Regions from separate parts of the Bacillus sp. SD127 genome, predicted to be linked through region 3. Evidence: a T-box and tRNA genes for the amino acid it is inferred to sense, from the RefSeq annotation. Region 3 holds a T-box; the other regions hold tRNA genes.
The links. A T-box is a leader RNA that pairs with one kind of tRNA and senses whether it is charged. The one in region 3 lies ahead of leuS (leucine--tRNA ligase), so its partner is inferred to be a tRNA-Leu.
Positions count from the first base shown of each region.

Region 1 (4,099 bases), 1.7 Mb from region 3:
ACCATATATCAGGTCGACGGTCGACTTAGAATGGCTGCTATTTGTATTTCTCCTCCTTCACGTTTTTTGAGATTACTGCGTTACTTTTGAGACTTAACTCAACCTCACGTCAGTCCTTTTAAAGATAAAAAAAGAGGAGCAAACACATGGTTTACTCCTCTAACTTTGTCTCTTCATCTTTTACTTCTTCATAGTCTGGTGTTTTCTTCGATAAGCCCAGACGATCATTTTCGCCGTTCATTGGCATACCAGCCATCTCTTGATACTTATCGCCGACTTTCTCATAATAGATTTATATGATGTTAGTTAAGAAAAAGAATCTTGGAAGATTAAATGCAAATTGAATATATTTGTCCCGTCATAAAGTTTTTTTGCATTTGCTTTGCTTCTTTAATATAAAATACCGAGAGGGGAAATCAAATGAATCCTTTGTTGTTAGATGTTCCTTTACAATTAGAAACAGAAAGACTAATTCTTCGAGCACCACACCAAACAGGAGACGGAAAAATTGTAAACCAAGCAATTAGAGATTCTTTTAATGAATTAAAAGCGTGGTTGCCATTTGCTCAAGAACTTCCTACTGTTGAAGAAACAGAGATAAACTTAAGAAATGCTCATATAAATTTTTTAAAGAGAGAAAGTTTTCGTTTTCTTATTTTTGATAAAGATAGCAATAACTTAATTGGAATAACTAGCCTTCAGAGGATTGACTGGGCCATTCCTAAATGTGAAATTGGGTACTGGGTAAATACTAAATTTAGCGGGAATGGATATATGACAGAGGCAGTAAAAAAATTAGCTAACTTCGGATTAAATAATATCAAATTTAGAAGAATTGAAATAAGGTGTGAATCAACAAACCTTAAAAGTCGTGCTATCCCAGAAAAACTTGGATTTTCATTTGAAGGCACTTTAAAAAATGATGATTTATCCGCAGATGGCAGCAAGCTGACTGACACTTGTTTTTATTCTTTAATAAAGTAACAAGGTGAATATTTACACTTAAAGTAACGAGTCAACAAGAAAGAACATAACATATTTTATATAACTAATATGTTATGTTCTTAAATTTATCTTTTTTATTCTGGTCTTGATAAGTTAGTCTACTCCTCTAAAATTTTTTTGCACGCTGACTGTGTGCCTTTAATCTGAACGAGAAGAGAATCCATAGCATGGTTCTGTAAAAACGACAATTGACGTTTACGAACACCTATATCCAAACAAACAAAAGGAAATGGCTGATAAATTAGATGACTTACTTTAGGTAAGTGGGCAGTTAGTGGGCAGTAGATCGTTTAAAAATAAACACAAAAAAATACCAAGGTCGTCAAAACCCTTGGTATCATTGATGCGGCCGAGAGGACTTGAACCTCCACGGGTTATTCACCCACTAGGCCCTCAACCTAGCGCGTCTGCCATTCCGCCACGACCGCGTGATCATTAAATTGTGTTTGTGCTGGTTTATTAGGCTCTTAACCTAGCAAAACCTATTTGCGTGCACTTTGTAATTAAAGTGCGGGTGAAGGGACTCGAACCCCCACGTCGTAAGACACTAGATCCTAAGTCTAGCGCGTCTGCCAATTCCGCCACACCCGCAAAAAGACAAATGGTGAGCCATGAAGGACTCGAACCTTCGACCCTCTGATTAAAAGTCAGATGCTCTACCAACTGAGCTAATGGCTCTTACTATTTAATTTCATAAAATAAAAATGGCTGGGCTAGCTGGATTCGAACCAACGCATGACGGAGTCAAAGTCCGTTGCCTTACCGCTTGGCTATAGCCCAACGAAAATGGAATGACCCGTACGGGATTCGAACCCGTGTTACCGCCGTGAAAGGGCGGTGTCTTAACCGCTTGACCAACGGGCCGATGGTTGAGAACTTATATCGCAATCTTATGGCGGAGAAGGAGGGATTTGAACCCTCGCGCCGCTTACGCGACCTACACCCTTAGCAGGGGCGCCTCTTCAGCCACTTGAGTACTTCTCCAAATATGGCTCCACAGGCAGGATTCGAACCTGCGACCGATCGGTTAACAGCCGATAGCTCTACCACTGAGCTACTGTGGAATAATGAGACAAGATTCATTATATCAGGCTTGTCATTCAGAGTCAAGAGGTAAATATTTTTTATTTATCTCTCGTGACGACTTTTATAATGTAACATAGGCTTGCTAGTTTCGTCAACCTTTTTTACGAAAAAATTCTTTTTATTTTCCCGCGGCATTTTCCGCATCTGTATCTGTCAGGATTCATGGCGCGTCTCTTTATATACTGTTGGCCGCAAGCCGTACATATATACCTATATGTTTTGTTGCTTTCTGTTTTTTTCTTTAGAGGCGTACAGAAGCGGGGCGCATTGACTTGCTGGAGAAGCGCTCTGAAATCTTTGTCCCTGTGCTTGTATCCTTTTCCTTCAAGGTGAAGATGATAATGGCAGAGCTCGTGCTTAATAATGCCAATCAGTTCCTCCCTCCCATGTTCAATCAAATATTTTCTGTTCAATTCAATGTTATGAGAGGTTAACAGGTATCTTCCGCCGATCGTTTTAAGTCTGTCGTTGAAAACAGCCTGATGGCGAAACGGCTTTTTGAAATATGTGTTAGAAATATCCTCTGTAAGCTTTTGCAGCTCTTTGTTATCCATGGTGCACCTCACTAAAAAAACATTGAACGGGACAATTCACTGTTCGCATACAATAGGGTAATCACCGCCCCTCTTATGATAAAAGCTGAGGAGGAATGAGCCTATGCCAAATTGGCTGAAAAAGCAGATGCAAAAAGCGTTCCTTGAAAAAGATAATTACCAAATTAAACTGCTGAATCAATGCTGGTATTTCTATAGGAAAAAACACTGCTCGTAAGCAGTGCTTTTATTTTACCATAGACAGTGACACTCTGCCTTTTTGTACATCGACACCGTCAACCCAAACCGTCACGATGTCACCGACGGATACAACATCAAGCGGATGCTTGACGAATTGATTGCTGAGTTTTGAAATGTGCACAAGCCCGTCCTGTTTGACTCCGATATCAACAAACGCTCCGAAGTCCACTACATTGCGCACGGTGCCCTGCAGCTCCATTCCTTCTTTCAGATCCTCCAGCTGAAGAACGTCTGTTTTCAGCAGAGGCTTAGGCACCTCATCACGCGGATCACGTTCAGGTCTTGTCAGCTGTTCACAAATGTCTTTCAGCGTAATTTCACCGATTCCCAGTTCCTTTGCTGTTTCAGAAAGCTCAAGTTTGTTGATTTTATCCTTCAATTCCGCCGTACCGATCTGCTCTGTTGAAAGACCGAACTTTTTCAAAAGCGTTTTTGTTTCTTTATAGCTTTCCGGGTGGATTCCTGTTCTGTCCAGAGGCTCTGTCCCTTCCTGCACTCTTAAAAAGCCGATACATTGTTCATAGGTTTTCGCGCCGAGCCTTGGAATATCTTTCAGTTCTTTTCGATTCGAAAATTTACCGAGCTCTTCCCGCTTTTTGACAATGTTGCCCGCTACGGACTTTGATAATCCCGCTACATACTGAAGCAGCGCCGCGGAAGCTGTGTTGACATTTACTCCTACCTGGTTTACGACTGTTTCAACGACAAAGCGCAGGGATTCATTTAAGCGTTTTTGGCTGACGTCATGCTGATACTGCCCCACTCCTACAGATTTCGGGTCAATTTTGACGAGTTCCGCAAGCGGATCTTGAAGTCTCCGTGCGATGGATACTGCACTGCGTTCCTCGACCTGAAGCTCAGGAAATTCTTCTCTGGCAAGCTCAGATGCCGAGTATACGCTTGCCCCCGCTTCATTGACAATCACATAATAAATATCACGCGGCGTGTCCTTCAGCACATCCACAATGAATTGCTCTGTCTCCCTGGAGGCCGTGCCGTTTCCAATCGCCACCATTTCCACTTGATACTCTTCAAGAATCGCTTTCACTTTCTCATGAGCTTCCTTCGTTTTTTTGACAGGTGCATGCGGGTAAATCACATCAATTTTTAAGACTTTCCCGGTTTCATCTGACACTGCCAGCTTACAGCCTGTTCGGAAAGCCGGATCTACACCGAGAACCGTCTTGCCTTTCATCGGCGGCTGAAGGAGAAGC
Region 1 covers NZ_CP191226.1:3,735,413-3,739,511, forward strand. Annotated here, with positions in the region: partial or broken gene ACQVGS_RS19410 (lipoprotein) at 152-289, opposite strand; gene ACQVGS_RS19415 (GNAT family N-acetyltransferase) at 421-984, shown strand; partial or broken gene ACQVGS_RS19420 (hypothetical protein) at 1,172-1,264, shown strand; tRNA gene ACQVGS_RS19425 (tRNA-Leu) at 1,350-1,433, opposite strand; tRNA gene ACQVGS_RS19430 (tRNA-Leu) at 1,515-1,596, opposite strand; tRNA gene ACQVGS_RS19435 (tRNA-Lys) at 1,608-1,683, opposite strand; tRNA gene ACQVGS_RS19440 (tRNA-Gln) at 1,711-1,785, opposite strand; tRNA gene ACQVGS_RS19445 (tRNA-Glu) at 1,798-1,869, opposite strand; tRNA gene ACQVGS_RS19450 (tRNA-Ser) at 1,899-1,989, opposite strand; tRNA gene ACQVGS_RS19455 (tRNA-Asn) at 1,995-2,069, opposite strand; gene ACQVGS_RS19460 (SprT family protein) at 2,193-2,645, opposite strand; gene cmpA (cortex morphogenetic protein CmpA) at 2,749-2,862, shown strand; gene ACQVGS_RS19470 (Tex family protein) at 2,872-4,099, opposite strand, start outside.
Region 1: it encodes a tRNA-Leu, which carries the amino acid that the T-box ahead of leuS (leucine--tRNA ligase) is inferred to sense. The anticodon was not compared.

Region 2 (4,099 bases), 1.3 Mb from region 3:
TTAGCAAAAACACAGGTCTCTGCGAAGCCGTAAGGCGAAGTATAGGGGCTGACGCCTGCCCGGTGCTGGAAGGTTAAGAGGAGCGCTTAGCGTAAGCGAAGGTGCGAATTGAAGCCCCAGTAAACGGCGGCCGTAACTATAACGGTCCTAAGGTAGCGAAATTCCTTGTCGGGTAAGTTCCGACCCGCACGAAAGGCGCAACGATCTGGGCACTGTCTCAACGAGAGACTCGGTGAAATTATAGTACCTGTGAAGATGCAGGTTACCCGCGACAGGACGGAAAGACCCCGTGGAGCTTTACTGCAGCCTGATATTGAATGTTGGTACAGCTTGTACAGGATAGGTAGGAGCCTTGGAAACCGGAGCGCCAGCTTCGGTGGAGGCATCGGTGGGATACTACCCTGGCTGTATTGACCTTCTAACCCGCCGCCCTTATCGGGCGGGGAGACAGTGTCAGGTGGGCAGTTTGACTGGGGCGGTCGCCTCCTAAAAGGTAACGGAGGCGCCCAAAGGTTCCCTCAGAATGGTTGGAAATCATTCGCAGAGTGTAAAGGCACAAGGGAGCTTGACTGCGAGACCTACAAGTCGAGCAGGGACGAAAGTCGGGCTTAGTGATCCGGTGGTTCCGCATGGAAGGGCCATCGCTCAACGGATAAAAGCTACCCCGGGGATAACAGGCTTATCTCCCCCAAGAGTCCACATCGACGGGGAGGTTTGGCACCTCGATGTCGGCTCATCGCATCCTGGGGCTGTAGTCGGTCCCAAGGGTTGGGCTGTTCGCCCATTAAAGCGGTACGCGAGCTGGGTTCAGAACGTCGTGAGACAGTTCGGTCCCTATCCGTCGCGGGCGCAGGAAATTTGAGAGGAGCTGTCCTTAGTACGAGAGGACCGGGATGGACGCACCGCTGGTGTACCAGTTGTTCTGCCAAGGGCATCGCTGGGTAGCTATGTGCGGACGGGATAAGTGCTGAAAGCATCTAAGCATGAAGCCCCCCTCAAGATGAGATTTCCCATTCCGCAAGGAAGTAAGATCCCTGAAAGATGATCAGGTTGATAGGTCTGAGGTGGAAGTGTGGCGACACATGGAGCTGACAGATACTAATCGATCGAGGACTTAACCTAATTTCTAATGATGTCACACCTGTTATCTAGTTTTGAGAGAACACTCTCAATTGTTTGGTGGCGATAGCGAAGAGGTCACACCCGTTCCCATGCCGAACACGGAAGTTAAGCTCTTCAGCGCCGATGGTAGTCGGGGGTTTCCCCCTGTGAGAGTAGGACGCCGCCAAGCAATTGCACGTTAGTGCAATTATGGAGGATTAGCTCAGCTGGGAGAGCATCTGCCTTACAAGCAGAGGGTCGGCGGTTCGAGCCCGTCATCCTCCACCATTTGCCGGTGTAGCTCAATTGGTAGAGCAACTGACTTGTAATCAGTAGGTTGGGGGTTCAAGTCCTCTTGCCGGCACCACTTTTATATGATATAATATTCAAGTCTCTTGTAAGAAGAGCCATTAGCTCAGTTGGTAGAGCATCTGACTTTTAATCAGAGGGTCGAAGGTTCGAGTCCTTCATGGCTCACCATTTTTAAGCGGGTGTGGCGGAATTGGCAGACGCGCTAGACTTAGGATCTAGTGTCTTTATGACGTGGGGGTTCAAGTCCCTTCACCCGCATTATATAGGATGACAGTTAAATAAAAACTGGACATCCTGTCTGCGGAAGTAGTTCAGTGGTAGAACACCACCTTGCCAAGGTGGGGGTCGCGGGTTCGAATCCCGTCTTCCGCTCCAACTATACCATCCACGCCGGGGTGGTGGAATTGGCAGACACACAGGACTTAAAATCCTGCGGTAGGTGACTACCGTGCCGGTTCAAGTCCGGCCCTCGGCATTATAATTTGCGCCCGTAGCTCAATTGGATAGAGCGTTTGACTACGGATCAAAAGGTTAGGGGTTCGACTCCTCTCGGGCGCGCCATATATTTTATCAATATGGGAAATCGGGAAGTAGCTCAGCTTGGTAGAGCACATGGTTTGGGACCATGGGGTCGCAGGTTCGAATCCTGTCTTCCCGACCATTTTTACGGGGCCTTAGCTCAGCTGGGAGAGCGCCTGCTTTGCACGCAGGAGGTCAGCGGTTCGATCCCGCTAGGCTCCACCAAAAAAAGATTTAAAAAAGTTGTTGACTTTGAGAAAGCGACGTTGTATACTAATAAAGTTGCTTTAACAAAGCGATAACAAAATGATCTTTGAAAACTAAACAAGACAAAACGTACCTGTTAATTCAAGTTTTAATAAAATCGCACAGCGATGTGCGTAGTCAGTCAAACTACTTTATCGGAGAGTTTGATCCTGGCTCAGGACGAACGCTGGCGGCGTGCCTAATACATGCAAGTCGAGCGGACAGATGGGAGCTTGCTCCCTGATGTTAGCGGCGGACGGGTGAGTAACACGTGGGTAACCTGCCTGTAAGACTGGGATAACTCCGGGAAACCGGGGCTAATACCGGATGCTTGTTTGAACCGCATGGTTCAAACATAAAAGGTGGCTTCGGCTACCACTTACAGATGGACCCGCGGCGCATTAGCTAGTTGGTGAGGTAACGGCTCACCAAGGCAACGATGCGTAGCCGACCTGAGAGGGTGATCGGCCACACTGGGACTGAGACACGGCCCAGACTCCTACGGGAGGCAGCAGTAGGGAATCTTCCGCAATGGACGAAAGTCTGACGGAGCAACGCCGCGTGAGTGATGAAGGTTTTCGGATCGTAAAGCTCTGTTGTTAGGGAAGAACAAGTACCGTTCGAATAGGGCGGTACCTTGACGGTACCTAACCAGAAAGCCACGGCTAACTACGTGCCAGCAGCCGCGGTAATACGTAGGTGGCAAGCGTTGTCCGGAATTATTGGGCGTAAAGGGCTCGCAGGCGGTTCCTTAAGTCTGATGTGAAAGCCCCCGGCTCAACCGGGGAGGGTCATTGGAAACTGGGGAACTTGAGTGCAGAAGAGGAGAGTGGAATTCCACGTGTAGCGGTGAAATGCGTAGAGATGTGGAGGAACACCAGTGGCGAAGGCGACTCTCTGGTCTGTAACTGACGCTGAGGAGCGAAAGCGTGGGGAGCGAACAGGATTAGATACCCTGGTAGTCCACGCCGTAAACGATGAGTGCTAAGTGTTAGGGGGTTTCCGCCCCTTAGTGCTGCAGCTAACGCATTAAGCACTCCGCCTGGGGAGTACGGTCGCAAGACTGAAACTCAAAGGAATTGACGGGGGCCCGCACAAGCGGTGGAGCATGTGGTTTAATTCGAAGCAACGCGAAGAACCTTACCAGGTCTTGACATCCTCTGACAATCCTAGAGATAGGACGTCCCCTTCGGGGGCAGAGTGACAGGTGGTGCATGGTTGTCGTCAGCTCGTGTCGTGAGATGTTGGGTTAAGTCCCGCAACGAGCGCAACCCTTGATCTTAGTTGCCAGCATTCAGTTGGGCACTCTAAGGTGACTGCCGGTGACAAACCGGAGGAAGGTGGGGATGACGTCAAATCATCATGCCCCTTATGACCTGGGCTACACACGTGCTACAATGGACAGAACAAAGGGCAGCGAAACCGCGAGGTTAAGCCAATCCCACAAATCTGTTCTCAGTTCGGATCGCAGTCTGCAACTCGACTGCGTGAAGCTGGAATCGCTAGTAATCGCGGATCAGCATGCCGCGGTGAATACGTTCCCGGGCCTTGTACACACCGCCCGTCACACCACGAGAGTTTGTAACACCCGAAGTCGGTGAGGTAACCTTTATGGAGCCAGCCGCCGAAGGTGGGACAGATGATTGGGGTGAAGTCGTAACAAGGTAGCCGTATCGGAAGGTGCGGCTGGATCACCTCCTTTCTAAGGATATTTACGGAATATAAGACCTTGGGTCTTATAAACAGAACGTTCCCTGTCTTGTTTAGTTTTGAAGGATCATTCCTTCGAAACGTGTTCTTTGAAAACTAGATAACAGTAGACATCACATTCAATTAGTAACACAAGATATCACATAGTGATTCTTTTTAACGGTTAAGTTAGAAAGGGCGCACGGTGGATGCCTTGGCACTAGGAGCCGAT
Region 2 covers NZ_CP191226.1:4,169,883-4,173,981, reverse strand. Annotated here, with positions in the region: rRNA gene ACQVGS_RS21670 (23S ribosomal RNA) at 1-1,122, shown strand, start outside; rRNA gene rrf (5S ribosomal RNA) at 1,176-1,291, shown strand; tRNA gene ACQVGS_RS21660 (tRNA-Val) at 1,314-1,389, shown strand; tRNA gene ACQVGS_RS21655 (tRNA-Thr) at 1,393-1,468, shown strand; tRNA gene ACQVGS_RS21650 (tRNA-Lys) at 1,506-1,581, shown strand; tRNA gene ACQVGS_RS21645 (tRNA-Leu) at 1,589-1,671, shown strand; tRNA gene ACQVGS_RS21640 (tRNA-Gly) at 1,714-1,788, shown strand; tRNA gene ACQVGS_RS21635 (tRNA-Leu) at 1,803-1,888, shown strand; tRNA gene ACQVGS_RS21630 (tRNA-Arg) at 1,898-1,974, shown strand; tRNA gene ACQVGS_RS21625 (tRNA-Pro) at 1,998-2,074, shown strand; tRNA gene ACQVGS_RS21620 (tRNA-Ala) at 2,082-2,157, shown strand; rRNA gene ACQVGS_RS21615 (16S ribosomal RNA) at 2,331-3,880, shown strand; rRNA gene ACQVGS_RS21610 (23S ribosomal RNA) at 4,050-4,099, shown strand, end outside.
Region 2: it encodes a tRNA-Leu, which carries the amino acid that the T-box ahead of leuS (leucine--tRNA ligase) is inferred to sense. The anticodon was not compared.

Region 3 (4,099 bases):
CCTCGGCCTCATAGCCGGTCATTTGAACAAAGCCTTGGTTTACGTAGACAATCGGATTATCTTCAAGTGAAGGATCTGTAATCACTACACCGACTCGCGCGTGATCAAGCGCTTTTTTGATGATGTCCAGCTGTCCTTTTATTCCGAATGATTGAAAACTAGCCATATAATTCCCCCTTAGTCCGCCAGCTTGCTATGCGAAAGCCTGATATTCCCCTTTTTTTAATGAATTCTACAGTAACCGTAGCACAACACATGTTCTGATTCAAGCAAGCGCAGTTTGTTGTTTGTCATTAGGGCTTGTCCTCGTATACACTAAAAATAAGAACAGAGTTTGAACATATGAACGGAAAGGTTTCTACATGCTAAATAGGTGACTAGGTCAATGTCACTGGGTGAAAAATGAATCCAATGCATCAAGCTTACCGATCATGTGTTCACATATAATGGAAGAAACAAGCTTTTTTCAGATTTGCCAGTATGTAGATATCGAAAATCATCGGAATCGTTTAAGGGGGCTGGATGGCCTGAAGTCGCTTTACGAAATAAGGGCTTTAGGAAGGTGATGATGAAGATGCTGCATCAGGTATTAATTGCTTGTGTAATTGGAGGAATCATGGGGATTCTCGGTCATGTGAAAAAGAGAGGCAGACTGGAGAAACCTAGGATGACGAAGCGGTTTATCTATCTTGGATTTTTGGAAGATTGGTTTATCGGCATGACGGCTTCCATTTTACTTGTACTATCCGCTGACCCCGATTCAGGAATTCAACTTGTCATCTTATCCATTATCTCAGGCTACGGCGGTGAAGCTGTTCTCAGAAGCTTTGATTTTGTAAGAGAAATGAACAGCGGCGGCGAACCGGCCGAGTCGAAACGTCAAACCAAAACTCCACCAGAATAATTGTCCTCAATCTTCGCCCGTTCAGGGTACATTCCCATTGTATACAAACCTGCTTGCACTTATGAACAGAATTCTATAAAATACAGTTAAGATTACGGTTGCGATAAGAACAATGAAGAGGAGCAGTAAGAAGCAGATATTGTTTCAGAGAGTTGACGGCTGGTGAAAGTCAATCAAGTTTGTTTCCGAACTCACCTCCGAGTTGCAGCGGTGAAAAGCCGCTGACGCATAACTGCGTTAAAAGTATCAAGTGAGTGCGGCGTCTGCCGCGCTAACGAGGGTGGTACCGCGGGAAAACGAAAGTCTCTCGTCCCTTTTAGGGATGAGGGAGTTTTTTTTAGTTTGGGAATATTCTGAATATAATTGTCCCTTTCCCGTCAATACTTGAACCATAAAACGCCGTATTCAATCAGAAGGAGGTTTTTACTTTGAGTTTTCAGCACAAAGAGATAGAAAAGAAATGGCAAAATTATTGGCTGGAAAACAAAACATTTGCCACTCTTGATCATAATGAGAAACAAAAATTTTACGCGCTGGACATGTTTCCTTATCCGTCTGGAGCGGGTCTGCACGTCGGACACCCTGAAGGCTATACAGCAACGGATATCCTCTCCCGCATGAAGCGCATGCAGGGGTATGACGTTCTTCATCCGATGGGCTGGGACGCATTCGGTCTGCCGGCTGAGCAATACGCTCTCGACACCGGGAATGACCCGGCAGTGTTTACGAAGCAGAATATTGATAATTTCCGCCGCCAAATTCAGGCGCTCGGTTTTTCATATGATTGGGATCGTGAAATCAACACGACAGATCCTGAATACTATAAATGGACACAATGGATTTTCTTAAAGCTTTATGAAAAGGGCCTTGCTTACGTTGATGAGGTGCCAGTAAACTGGTGCCCTGCACTCGGTACGGTTCTTGCCAACGAAGAAGTCATCGACGGAAAGAGTGAACGCGGCGGCCATCCGGTCGAAAGACGCCCGATGAAGCAGTGGATGCTGAAAATCACAGCTTATGCGGACAGGCTTCTTGATGACTTGGAAGAGCTTGATTGGCCGGAAAGCATTAAAGACATGCAGCGCAACTGGATCGGCCGTTCTGAAGGTGCGCACGTTCATTTTGGCATAGACGGACATGATGAATCATTTACGGTGTTTACAACAAGACCTGATACATTGTTTGGCGCTACATACACTGTACTTGCTCCGGAGCATGCATTGGTAGAAAAAATCACAGCTGCTGAGCAAAAAGAAGCTGTCGAAGCTTATATCAAAGAAATTCAATCAAAGAGTGACCTTGAGCGCACGGATCTCGCGAAAACAAAGACAGGCGTCTTCACGGGAGCTTATGCGATCAATCCTGTAAACGATGAAAAACTGCCGATCTGGATCGCAGATTACGTTCTTGCTTCATACGGAACTGGTGCAGTCATGGCTGTTCCCGGTCACGATGAGCGTGATTTTGAATTCGCCAACACATTCGGCCTTCAAGTCAAGGAAGTCGTGAAAGGCGGAAATGTTGAAGAAGAAGCGTACACAGGCGACGGCGAGCATGTGAACTCTGACTTCCTGAACGGGCTTAATAAACAGGAAGCGATTGAAAAAATGATCGCTTGGCTGGAAGAAACGAAAAACGGCGAAAAGAAAGTCACTTACCGTCTGCGCGACTGGCTCTTCAGCCGCCAGCGCTACTGGGGCGAGCCGATACCGATCATTCATTGGGAGGACGGAACGTCAACAGCTGTGCCGGAGGAAGAACTGCCGCTGATTTTGCCGAAAACAAACGAAATCAAACCGAGCGGCACCGGCGAATCACCGCTTGCGAACATTAAAGAGTGGGTTGAAGTCACAGACCCTGAAACAGGGAAAAAAGGAAGAAGAGAAACGAATACAATGCCGCAGTGGGCGGGAAGCTGCTGGTATTTCTTGCGCTACATTGATCCGCACAATCCGGATCAGCTGGCATCACCTGAGAAAATGGAAAAATGGCTTCCGGTTGATATGTATATCGGCGGCGCGGAGCATGCTGTGCTTCACCTTCTGTATGCCCGTTTCTGGCACAAGTTCCTTTATGATATCGGGGTAGTGCCGACGAAAGAACCGTTCCAAAAGCTGTATAACCAAGGAATGATTCTCGGTGAAAACAACGAGAAAATGAGTAAGTCAAAAGGGAACGTTGTCAACCCTGATGAAATCGTTGCCTCTCACGGCGCTGATACGCTGAGATTGTACGAAATGTTCATGGGACCGCTTGATGCTTCAATTGCCTGGTCTGAATCAGGCTTAGACGGCGCACGCCGCTTCCTTGACCGCGTATGGCGCTTGTTTGTTGAAGACAGCGGTGAGCTTAATGGCAAAATCGTTGAAGGCGCCGGTGAAACATTGGAGCGCGTCTATCATGAAACAGTCATGAAAGTGACAGACCACTATGAGGGCCTGCGTTTTAACACAGGTATTTCTCAGCTGATGGTCTTTATCAATGAAGCCTACAAAGCGTCAGAGCTGCCGAAGGAATATATGGAAGGTTTTGTGAAGCTTCTTTCTCCTATCGCGCCTCACCTCGCGGAAGAGCTGTGGGAAAAATTAGGCCATAGCGGTACGATTGCATATGAGGCTTGGCCTGTATATGATGAAGCAAAACTTGTTGACGACGAAGTTGAAATCGTTGTTCAGCTGAACGGAAAAGTGAAAGCGAAACTACAGGTTCCTGCAGATGCGACGAAGGAACAGCTCGAACAGCTTGCTCAAGCAGATGAAAAGGTCAAAGAGCAGCTTGAAGGCAAAACCATTCGTAAAATCATCGCGGTGCCGGGCAAGCTTGTCAATATTGTGGCAAACTAATCCTGAAAAAATCCCCTTTGTCAAAAAGGGGATTTTTTTCATCAGTCTCAAAATAGCAATCGTCCAGCTGACTTTGATATACTGAACATGATTATTGGTGAATAGGAGTGTTTTCTTTGGAAATAAAAGAAATCAGCACAGCTGCTTTGCAAGAAAAAATCGAGGCGGATGAAGAATTGTATTTGATTGATGTCAGAGAAGATGAAGAGGTTGCGGAAGGCATGATCCCGCAAGCGGTTCATATTCGCATGGGGGATATTCCTGAAAAAATGGACACCCTCGATAAAGACAAAGAGTACACTTTTATCTGCCGATCAGGGATGCGCAGCATGAATGTCTGCAGGTATTTGGA
Region 3 covers NZ_CP191226.1:1,160,602-1,164,700, forward strand. Annotated here, with positions in the region: gene ytvA (YtvA family blue-light photoreceptor) at 1-166, opposite strand, end outside; gene ACQVGS_RS06000 (DUF4257 domain-containing protein) at 569-904, shown strand; T-box leader at 1,008-1,222, shown strand; gene leuS (leucine--tRNA ligase) at 1,333-3,747, shown strand; gene ACQVGS_RS06010 (rhodanese-like domain-containing protein) at 3,864-4,099, shown strand, end outside.